DNA from 2 places in the Mesorhizobium sp. WSM4833 genome. Region 2 is predicted to be linked to the other one. Evidence: riboswitches for the same ligand, from Rfam matches in the RefSeq annotation. Region 2 holds a riboswitch; the other holds the start of a gene.

Region 1 (4,415 bases), on a different contig from region 2:
GAGATGACGATCCTTGGTCGCGCTGAACCGGTTGCTGAAACCGATGAGAGTTCCCGAGCCAAGGCCTTCATCCCAACGCCGATCTCGTCCCAGTCGATCGATTTTGCATTCTCCATTTCGACGACGAGTGAAAAGGTTGCGCGTTCTTCGACCATTTTTGCCCCCCCGAGCCGTCAGTGTGGCTATAGCCACACTAGCCCGCTGTCAAACAGTCGACGCCAATTTACACTGGTTCGCGATCGTCATACAGGGCGACTTTGCTCGGCGGCAAACACACTGTTGCTTGGCGAGTCGGGTCTTTGATCGGTGCGGAAATTACCGTTTCAGCAAGAACACTGCCTGCTGGCCGAAGAAGTTCCAGAACCACCACGGCATCGACAGGCCGATCTTCTGGCCGGCGGCGTCGAGGGCGGTTGCCTTCTCGACTGTCGCGCCGAGTTCGTCGCACAGATTGACGAAATCGCGGATGGTGCAGAAGTGGATGTTGGGCGTGTCGTACCAGGAATAGGGCAGGTCCTTGGTCACCGGCATGCGGCCGTTGAGGAACAGCGACAGGCGCACACGCCAATGGCCGAAATTGGGGAAGGAGACGATGGCGCGGTTGCCGATCCTGAGCAGTTCGTCGAGCACCAGCTTCGGGTTGCGGGTGGCCTGCAGCGTCTGCGACAGGACGACGAAGTCAAAGCCCTTGTCGGGATAGAATTCGAGATCCTTGTCGGCATCGCCCTGGATGACCGAGAGGCCGCGCGCCACACATTCGTTGACGCCGCGCTGCGACAGCTCAAGTCCGCGGCCGTCGACCTGCTTGGTGTCCTGCAGCAGCTCGAGCAGCGAGCCGTCGCCCGAGCCGACATCGAGCACGCGCGACTGTGGCGGGATGAGGTTGGCGACGACTTCGAGGTCGACGCGCTGGTCGCGATTGACGCTCATGGCTTCGCCTCCCGCCTGGCGCGTGATCCCGATCGGAAAAGCCTGCAATTTTTCGAGATCATGCGCTCAGCCCTCTCGCCCGGGCCGCCGAGCCGATGAAGCCGTTTATCGCGGCAAACAGTTCCGGCTCGTCGAGCAGGAATGCGTCGTGGCCTCGGTCGGTCTCGATCTCGACGAAGGATACCGATGCGCCGGCGGCGTTGAGCGCATGCACGATCGAGCGGCTCTCCTCGGTCGGGAACAGCCAATCCGAAGTGAACGACACTAGGCAGAAGCGGGTTTTCGTGCCGGCGAAGGCATCGGCCAACCGGCCGCCATGGTCTGCGGCGAGGTCGAAATAGTCCATCGACCGCGTCATGTAGAGGTAGGAATTGGCGTCGAAGCGATCGACGAAGGTCATGCCCTGGTGCCGAAGATAGCTTTCGATCTGGAAGTCGGCGTCGAAGCCGAAGGTCAGCGCTTCGCGATCCTGCAGATTGCGGCCGAACTTGCGGTGCAGGGCGGCTTCCGACAGGTAAGTGATGTGGGCGGCCATGCGCGCTACCGCCAGGCCCTTTTCCGGGCGTTTGCCGTGCTCGAAATATTTGCCGCCATGCCAGTCCGGATCGGCCATGACAGCCTGCCGGCCAACCTCATGAAAGGCGATGTTCTGCGAGGAATGGCGCGCGCCGGTGGCGATCGGCAGTGCCGAGAAGACGCGCTCCGGATAGCTCGACGCCCATTCCAGCACCTGCATGCCGCCCATCGAGCCGCCCAGCACGCAGAATAGTTTCTCGATGCCGAAATGGTCGATCAGCATCTGCTGTGCCCGCACCATGTCGCGGATGGTGATGATCGGCAGGTCAAGCCCATAGGGCTTGCCGGTGGCGGGATTGGTCGAGGCCGGGCCGGTGGAGCCAAGGCAACCGCCGATGACGTTGGAGCAGATGACGAAGAAACGATTGGTGTCGATGATCTTGCCGGGGCCGATCAGCACTTCCCACCAGCCAGGCTTGCCGGTCACCGGATTGGTGCTGGCGACGTGCTGGTCTCCGGTCAGCGCATGGCAGACGAGGATGGCGTTGGAGCGGGCATCGTTCAGCGTGCCATAGGTCTGGTAGGCGATCTGGAACGGTGACAGCAGCGTGCCGGCGTCCAGCTTGAGCGGCTTGTCGGATCCAAAACGCAAAACCGGGCTCGACGGTTGGTCGACCTCGTTGTTGGTTTTGCGGGCACGCAGAACGGCCATGACATCCATCTCACACTTTGAGCCCACGCATCGCACTCGTCGAAAGTCGATGCCGATACGGGTGTCCGGCCGGCGCGGACAACAAAAAACCGGCATTGCGGTCGCAAAGCCGGTTACAGGATGCAAACGGCCCTTTAGCAAGTTGTTTAACGTGGCTGCAAGCCGACCGGCCAAATCACCACGGAAGTTCGCTCCCCTTCTAGGGCTGTGGCGCGCCGGCGTCAACGGCCTGCCTTGGGCGGGAGGCTGTCGCCTCTCGACATTGCAGGCCACGGCTTGTATTTCCGCTGCGGCTTCCCTCAGGAAGCGTTCTCGACGGATTTTGCGACATGAGCCAGACACCGGACCAGGCACGTCCAACCCCGCGCGCGGGCATCATGGACATAGACGCCTATGTGCCGGGCAAGAGCACGGCGCCTGCCGGCGTCGCCAAGGTCCACAAGCTGTCCTCCAACGAGAACCCGCTCGGGCCCTCACCGAAGGCGATCGAAGCCGCGCGCGAGATTGCCGGAAAGCTTGACGTCTATCCAGATGGCACCGCCAGGCGGCTGCGCGAAGCGATCGCCGAGGTGCATGGCCTCAACCCGCAGAACATCATCTGCTCCAACGGCTCCGACGAGATCCTCGGCCTGCTGGCGCAGACCTATCTGGCGCCCGGCGACGAGGCCGTCATCACCGAACACGCCTTCATGGTCTACAAGATCTACATCCAGTCGGCGGGCGCCGTTCCGGTGACGATCAAGGAAACAGACGAGCGCGCCGATATCGACGCCATCCTGGCCGCCGTCACGCCGCGTACCAAGATCGTGTTCCTCGCCAATCCCAACAATCCGACCGGCACCTATGTGCCGTTCCAGGAGGTGCGCCGGCTGCATGCCGGTCTGCCCAGGCACGTGCTTCTGGTGCTCGACGCGGCCTATGCCGAATATGTTCGCCGCAACGACTATGAGGCCGGCATCGAACTGGTCGGCAGCGCAGAGAACGTGGTGATGACCCGGACCTTCTCCAAGATCGGCCTCGGCGGCGCGCGGATCGGCTGGATGTATGCGCCGATGCACATCGTCGACGCCATCAACCGCGTGCGCGGCCCCTTCAACGTCAATGCGACGGCGATCGAGGCCGGCATCGCCGCCATTCGAGATCGCGCCCATGTCGAGCGCAGCGTGGCGCACAACGAGACCTGGCTGGCCTGGCTGAGTGCGGAATTCACAAAGCTTGGGTTGCGGGTGACGCCCAGCGTCGGCAATTTCATCCTCATTCATTTTCCCGAGGACCAGAAACATTCGGCAGCGGCGGCGGACGACTATCTGACGGCGCGCGGCTATATATTGCGGCGCGTTTCGGGCTATGGCTTTCCCAACGCGCTGCGCATGACCGTCGGTACCGAAGAGGCCAATCGCGGCGTTGTCGCCGCTCTCACGACATTCCTGAAAAGCTAGAAACCATGACATCACCGATGTTTGAAAAGATCGCTCTGGTCGGCATCGGCCTGATCGGCTCGTCGCTGGCCCGCGTCATCCGCCGCGAGGGCCTCGCCCGCCACGTATCCATCTCGACCCGCAGTGCGGCGACGCTGGCACGGGCCGAGGAGCTTGGGCTGGGCGATAGCTATAGCACCGATGCGAGAGAAGCTGTCCGCGATGCCGACCTGGTCATCATTTCGGTGCCGGTTGGATCGTCCGGCGCGGTTGCCGAGGAAATCGCGCCGGCGCTGAAGCCGGGCGCGATCCTCACCGATGTCGGCTCGACCAAGGCGTCTGTCATTGCGCAAATGCAGCCTTATGTGCCTGAAGGTGTCCATTTCATTCCCGGCCACCCGCTGGCGGGCACAGAAAAATCCGGCCCCGACGCCGGTTTCGCCGACCTGTTCGACAATCGCTGGTGCATCTTCACGCCGCTGCCCGACACCGACCCGGACGCGTTGGAGAGGCTGTCGGAGTTCTGGCGGCGCTGCGGCGCCAACATCGACACGATGGATCCCCAGCATCACGATATGACGCTGGCCATCGTCTCGCATCTGCCGCACATCATCGCCTACAACATCGTCGGCACCGCCGATGATCTGCAGTCGGTGACCAAATCCGAAGTGATCAAATATTCGGCTTCCGGCTTCCGCGACTTCACCCGCCTTGCCGCCTCCGATCCGACCATGTGGCGGGATGTCTGTCTGCACAACAAGGACGCCATCCTCGAAATGCTGGCGCGGTTCTCGGAAGATCTGGCGTCGCTGCAGCGCGCAATCCGCTGGGGCGACGGC
Region 2 (4,415 bases):
TGGGCCGAGGTCGAATGCGCTTTCCTCAACACGCTGCAGGCGCGCTGGCAATATGCCGGTGAGGCGCTCGGCCTCGGCTTTGCCCAGGGCAAGAGCATGCTCTGGAACAAGCCGATGCTCGACGCCAATGGCGGCATCCGCGTGCTGGCCGCCGAGATCGCCGAGGATGCCGCTGCGACCAAGCTGGTGAACAGTCTCAGCCTGCGCGTCAATCTCGTCGCCGCCCCCTTCGAGCAGCCGCTTGGCCGGCGCTCGTTTGACGAGATCTGGTCGCGTCAGGCCCGTTGGGCGCGCCTGCGCCGCGTCACTTTCCCGCTGTTCTTCGCACCCGAAATCCTGACCGGCGCCGTGGTGCCGCTGGTGCTTGCGCTGATTGCAGCAGCAAGCGCCGGCTTCAGCCTCTGGGCAACCGCCCTTGCCGTGCTGGCGGCCTTCTATCTTCCGGAGTGCGCCCTGGCCTGGTCCAAGGGCTGGTACCTGTCGCCACGCATGGTCGCCGCGATCATGGCGCGCGACCTGATCCTGCCGGCGATGTGGGCGCGCGGCTGGCTCGGCGGCGCCGTCGACTGGCGCGGCAATGCGATGACCATCGGCACCAAGACGGCCGAGCTGGAAGAGACGCCGTCCGGCGCCTGAAGGCCTCCTACCTGGCCTTCAGCGCCTGCGCGATGTCCTCGAGCAGATCGTCGGCATCCTCCAGGCCAACCGACAGCCTGAGCGTGCCCGGCCCGATGCCGAGCTCGGCGCGCGCCTCGTCGCTGAGATTCTTGTGCGTCGTCGTCGCCGGGTGGGTGATCAGGCTCTTGGCGTCACCGAGATTGTTGGAGATCAGGACGATGTCGAGCGCGTTCTGCAAGGCGAAGGCCGCCTGCTTGCCGCCCTTGACGTCCAGGCAGATCAGCGTCGAGCCGCCCGACATCTGCTTCTTGACGATGTCGGCCTGCGGATGGTCGGCGCGGCCGGGATAGATGACGCGCGCGATTTCCGGCCGTTCGGCCAGAAAATCCGCGATCCGGCCGGCACTTTCCGTCTGCTGGCGTACGCGCAGCGGCAGCGTTTCCAGGCCCTTCAGCAGCGTCCAGGCGTTGAAAGGCGAAAGGCTTGGGCCGGTATGGCGGAAATAGTCGTGCAGGTTCTCGTCGATCCACTTCTTGTCCGACAGGATGACGCCGCCGAGACAGCGCCCCTGGCCGTCTATGTGCTTGGTCGCCGAATAGACGACGACATGGGCGCCGAGCTGCAAGGGCTTCTGCTGCAGGGGCGTGGCGAAGACATTGTCGACGATCAGCCTGGCGCCGATCGAATTGGCAAGCGAAGCGACAGCGGCGATATCGACCACTTCCAGCGTCGGATTGGTCGGGCTTTCCAGGAAGAACAGCTTGGTGTTCGGCTTGACCGCCTTTTCCCAGTTGGCGATGTCGGTGCCGTCGACCAGCGTCGCCTCGATGCCGTATCTCGGCGCCAGCGTCTCGACCACCCAGCGGCAGGAGCCGAACAGCGCGCGTGCCGCCACGATATGGTCGCCGGCCTTGGCGCTGCACAGAAGGGCGGCCGTCACCGCGGCCATGCCGGACGCGGTGGCGCGCGCGTCTTCCGCACCTTCCAGCGCGCACATGCGCTTCTCGAACATGTCGACTGTCGGATTGGCGTAGCGCGAATAGATGAAACCCGGCTCTTCGCCCTTGAAACGGGCTTCGGCGGCTTGCGCCGTTTCGTAGACATAGCCTTGGGTGAGATAGATCGCTTCTGACGTTTCGCCGAAACCGGAACGCAGCGTTCCGCTGTGCACGAGTGCCGTCTGAGGCTTCCAGTTGCGCTTCTTGGTGCTCATCGCTTTTCTTCCAGACACAAAAAAACCGGCCGCGAAAGTCGCAACCGGTCCATACGGCCTTGCGGCCCGACGGTCCTTTAGCGACTTGTTTAACGTGGCTGCAAGCCGACCGGCCAAATCACCACGGGATAACGACCCTTTAGACCCGCACCGCGCTTGCGTCAATTGCCGGCTTCATTAAGAGGTTTGTACCAAGCAGGAGTGGAGCCTTGCGGCAGACAGGCATTCTTCCCGACCAGGACATATCGGCGCTGCTCCAGTCCGGCGCGCTGAAGTCGGCGCGTGCGCTCGATGCCGACCAGATCCAGCCGGCCAGCCTCGATCTCAGGCTCGGCGACAAGGCCTGGCGGGTGCGCGCTTCCTTCCTGCCCGGCCCCAACCACAAGGTCTCGGAAAAGCTCGACCGGCTGCAGCTGCACGAGATCAATCTGGCCGAGGGCGCGGTGCTGGAGACCGGCTGCGTCTACATCGTGCCCCTGCTTGAAAGCCTGGCGCTGCCGGCGGACATTTCAGCCTCGGCCAATCCGAAGAGTTCGACCGGACGGCTCGACATCTTCACCCGCGTCATGACCGATCGCGGCCACGAGTTCGACAAGATCGCGGCCGGCTATCATGGCCCGCTCTTTCTGGAAGTCAGCCCGCGCACCTTCCCGATCGTCGTCCGCACCGGGTCGCGCCTGTCGCAGATCCGTTTCCGCACCGGCAATGCGCTGCTCTCCGAAGCCGAGTTGCACGACCTGCATCGCACGCAGATGCTTGTCGCCACCGAGCCGCCGAACATTTCCGGCGGCGGCATCGCGCTGTCGATCGACCTCAACGGCGATCAAAGCGGCTTGGTCGGCTATCGCGGCAAGCATCACACCGGCCTCGTCGATGTCGACAAGCGCGCGGCCCAGGAAGTCGTCGACTTCTGGGAACCGATCCACAAGAGCGGCGCCGGCGAACTGGTGCTCGACCCCGATGAATTCTACATCCTCGTCAGCCAGGAGGCGGTGCATGTGCCGCCGCTCTACGCCGCCGAGATGACGCCCTTCGATCCGCTGGTCGGCGAATTCCGCGTCCATTATGCCGGCTTCTTCGATCCGGGCTTCGGCCATTCCGCATCCGGCGGCACCGGCAGCCGGGCGGTGCTGGAAGTGCGCAGCCATGAAGTGCCGTTCATCCTCGACCACGGCCAGATCGTCGGCCGGCTGGTCTACGAGCATATGCTGAAGCGGCCGCAGGCGCTCTACGGCACCGATCTCGGCTCCAACTACCAGGCGCAGGGCCTGAAGCTGTCCAAGCATTTCCGCGCCGCGCGCTGACCCTCATTGCCCCAAGGCAAAATACTTGCCTGTGCCGGCTCGCCATGCTTGGCTGCCTTGCCGCCCGTCAAGCTGGCGGCGTTCAAGGGGAACCAAGAAAATGCGATTTTCGAAATGGGTCATATCGGCGGCGGGCGCTGCCATGCTGGCAACACTGGCCGGCTCTCTGTCGGTGCAGGCGGCGGAGAAAATCAAGATCGGCACCGAGGGCGCCTATCCGCCGTTCAACACCATTACCGCCGACGGCAAGGTCGAAGGCTTCGACATCGACATCGCCAATGCGCTGTGCGCGCAGATGAAGGTCGAATGCGAGATCGTTACCCAGGACTGGGACGGCATCATTCCCGCTTTGCAGGCCAAGAAATTCGACGCCATCATCGCCTCGATGAGCATCACCGAGGAGCGCAAGAAGCAGGTCGCCTTCACCAACAAATATTATACGACACCGCTGGCTCTGGTGGCGCCGAAGGACACCGATCTCACCTCGACCGAACCGGCGGCCCTTGCCGGCAAGACGATCGGTGCCCAGGCTTCGACCACGCAGGCCGACTATGCCCAGAATGAATATGGCAAGGCGGGCGCGGAGGCCAAACTCTATCCCACCCAGGAAGAGGCGATCACCGACCTGACCAACGGTCGTCTTGACGCTGTGATCTCGGACAAGTTCGTGCTGATGGACTGGCTGAAGAAGGCAAGCGACGGCTGCTGCAAGCTGGTCGGCGACGTCAAAGGCACCGAGACCCAGGCCGGCATCGCCGTGCGCCTGGACGACACGGCCCTGCGCGACAAGCTCAACGCGGCCATCGACGCGATCGTTGCCGACGGCACCTACAAGAAGATCCAGGCCAAGTATTTCGACTTCGATATCTATTGAGGCAGAGGCGCCTTTTTCCTTCTCCCGCAAGGGGAGAAGGACAGGGCGCGCTCTCAAAGCGCCTTCACAGCCACCTTCACCGGCTGCTCGATCTCAAGCGGGTTGCGCAGCGGCAGGCCGAAATCCCCGGCCTCGATCTCGAAGACATCGCCGGCCTCGGTCGTGATGCCGTCGGCGAAGGACAGTGTCGCCGTGCCGAACATGTGCACATGCACGTCTCCCGGCTGGCGGAAGGCCGCGTATTTGAAATGATGATGTTCGAGATTGGCGATGGTGTGCGACATGTTCGCTTCGCCGGACAGGAACGGCTTCTCCCACAGCACCTCGCTGTCGCGCACGATGCGCGAGGTGCCGCGGATGTCGGACGGCAGGTCGCCGATCAGGATCTCCGGCCCGAACGAGGCGT

What was found. A riboswitch is a leader RNA that binds a small molecule or an ion and turns the genes downstream of it on or off. The one in region 2 is predicted to bind S-adenosylmethionine.
Region 1: another riboswitch for S-adenosylmethionine. It lies ahead of metX (homoserine O-acetyltransferase MetX); the one in region 2 lies ahead of AC0L2D_RS07810 (O-succinylhomoserine sulfhydrylase).

The regions. Positions count from the first base shown of each region.
Region 1 covers NZ_JBVVQG010000004.1:67,594-72,008, forward strand. The annotation lists gene AC0L2D_RS08690 (glycosyltransferase family 2 protein) at 1-155, opposite strand, end outside; gene metW (methionine biosynthesis protein MetW) at 316-930, opposite strand; gene metX (homoserine O-acetyltransferase MetX) at 989-2,158, opposite strand; SAM riboswitch at 2,273-2,350, opposite strand; gene hisC (histidinol-phosphate transaminase) at 2,488-3,597, shown strand; gene AC0L2D_RS08710 (prephenate/arogenate dehydrogenase family protein) at 3,603-4,415, shown strand, end outside.
Region 2 covers NZ_JBVVQG010000003.1:402,324-406,738, forward strand. The annotation lists gene AC0L2D_RS07805 (ceramide glucosyltransferase) at 1-636, shown strand, start outside; gene AC0L2D_RS07810 (O-succinylhomoserine sulfhydrylase) at 644-1,831, opposite strand; SAM riboswitch at 1,889-1,966, opposite strand; gene AC0L2D_RS07815 (2'-deoxycytidine 5'-triphosphate deaminase) at 2,041-3,135, shown strand; gene AC0L2D_RS07820 (ABC transporter substrate-binding protein) at 3,236-4,009, shown strand; gene araD1 (AraD1 family protein) at 4,063-4,415, opposite strand, start outside.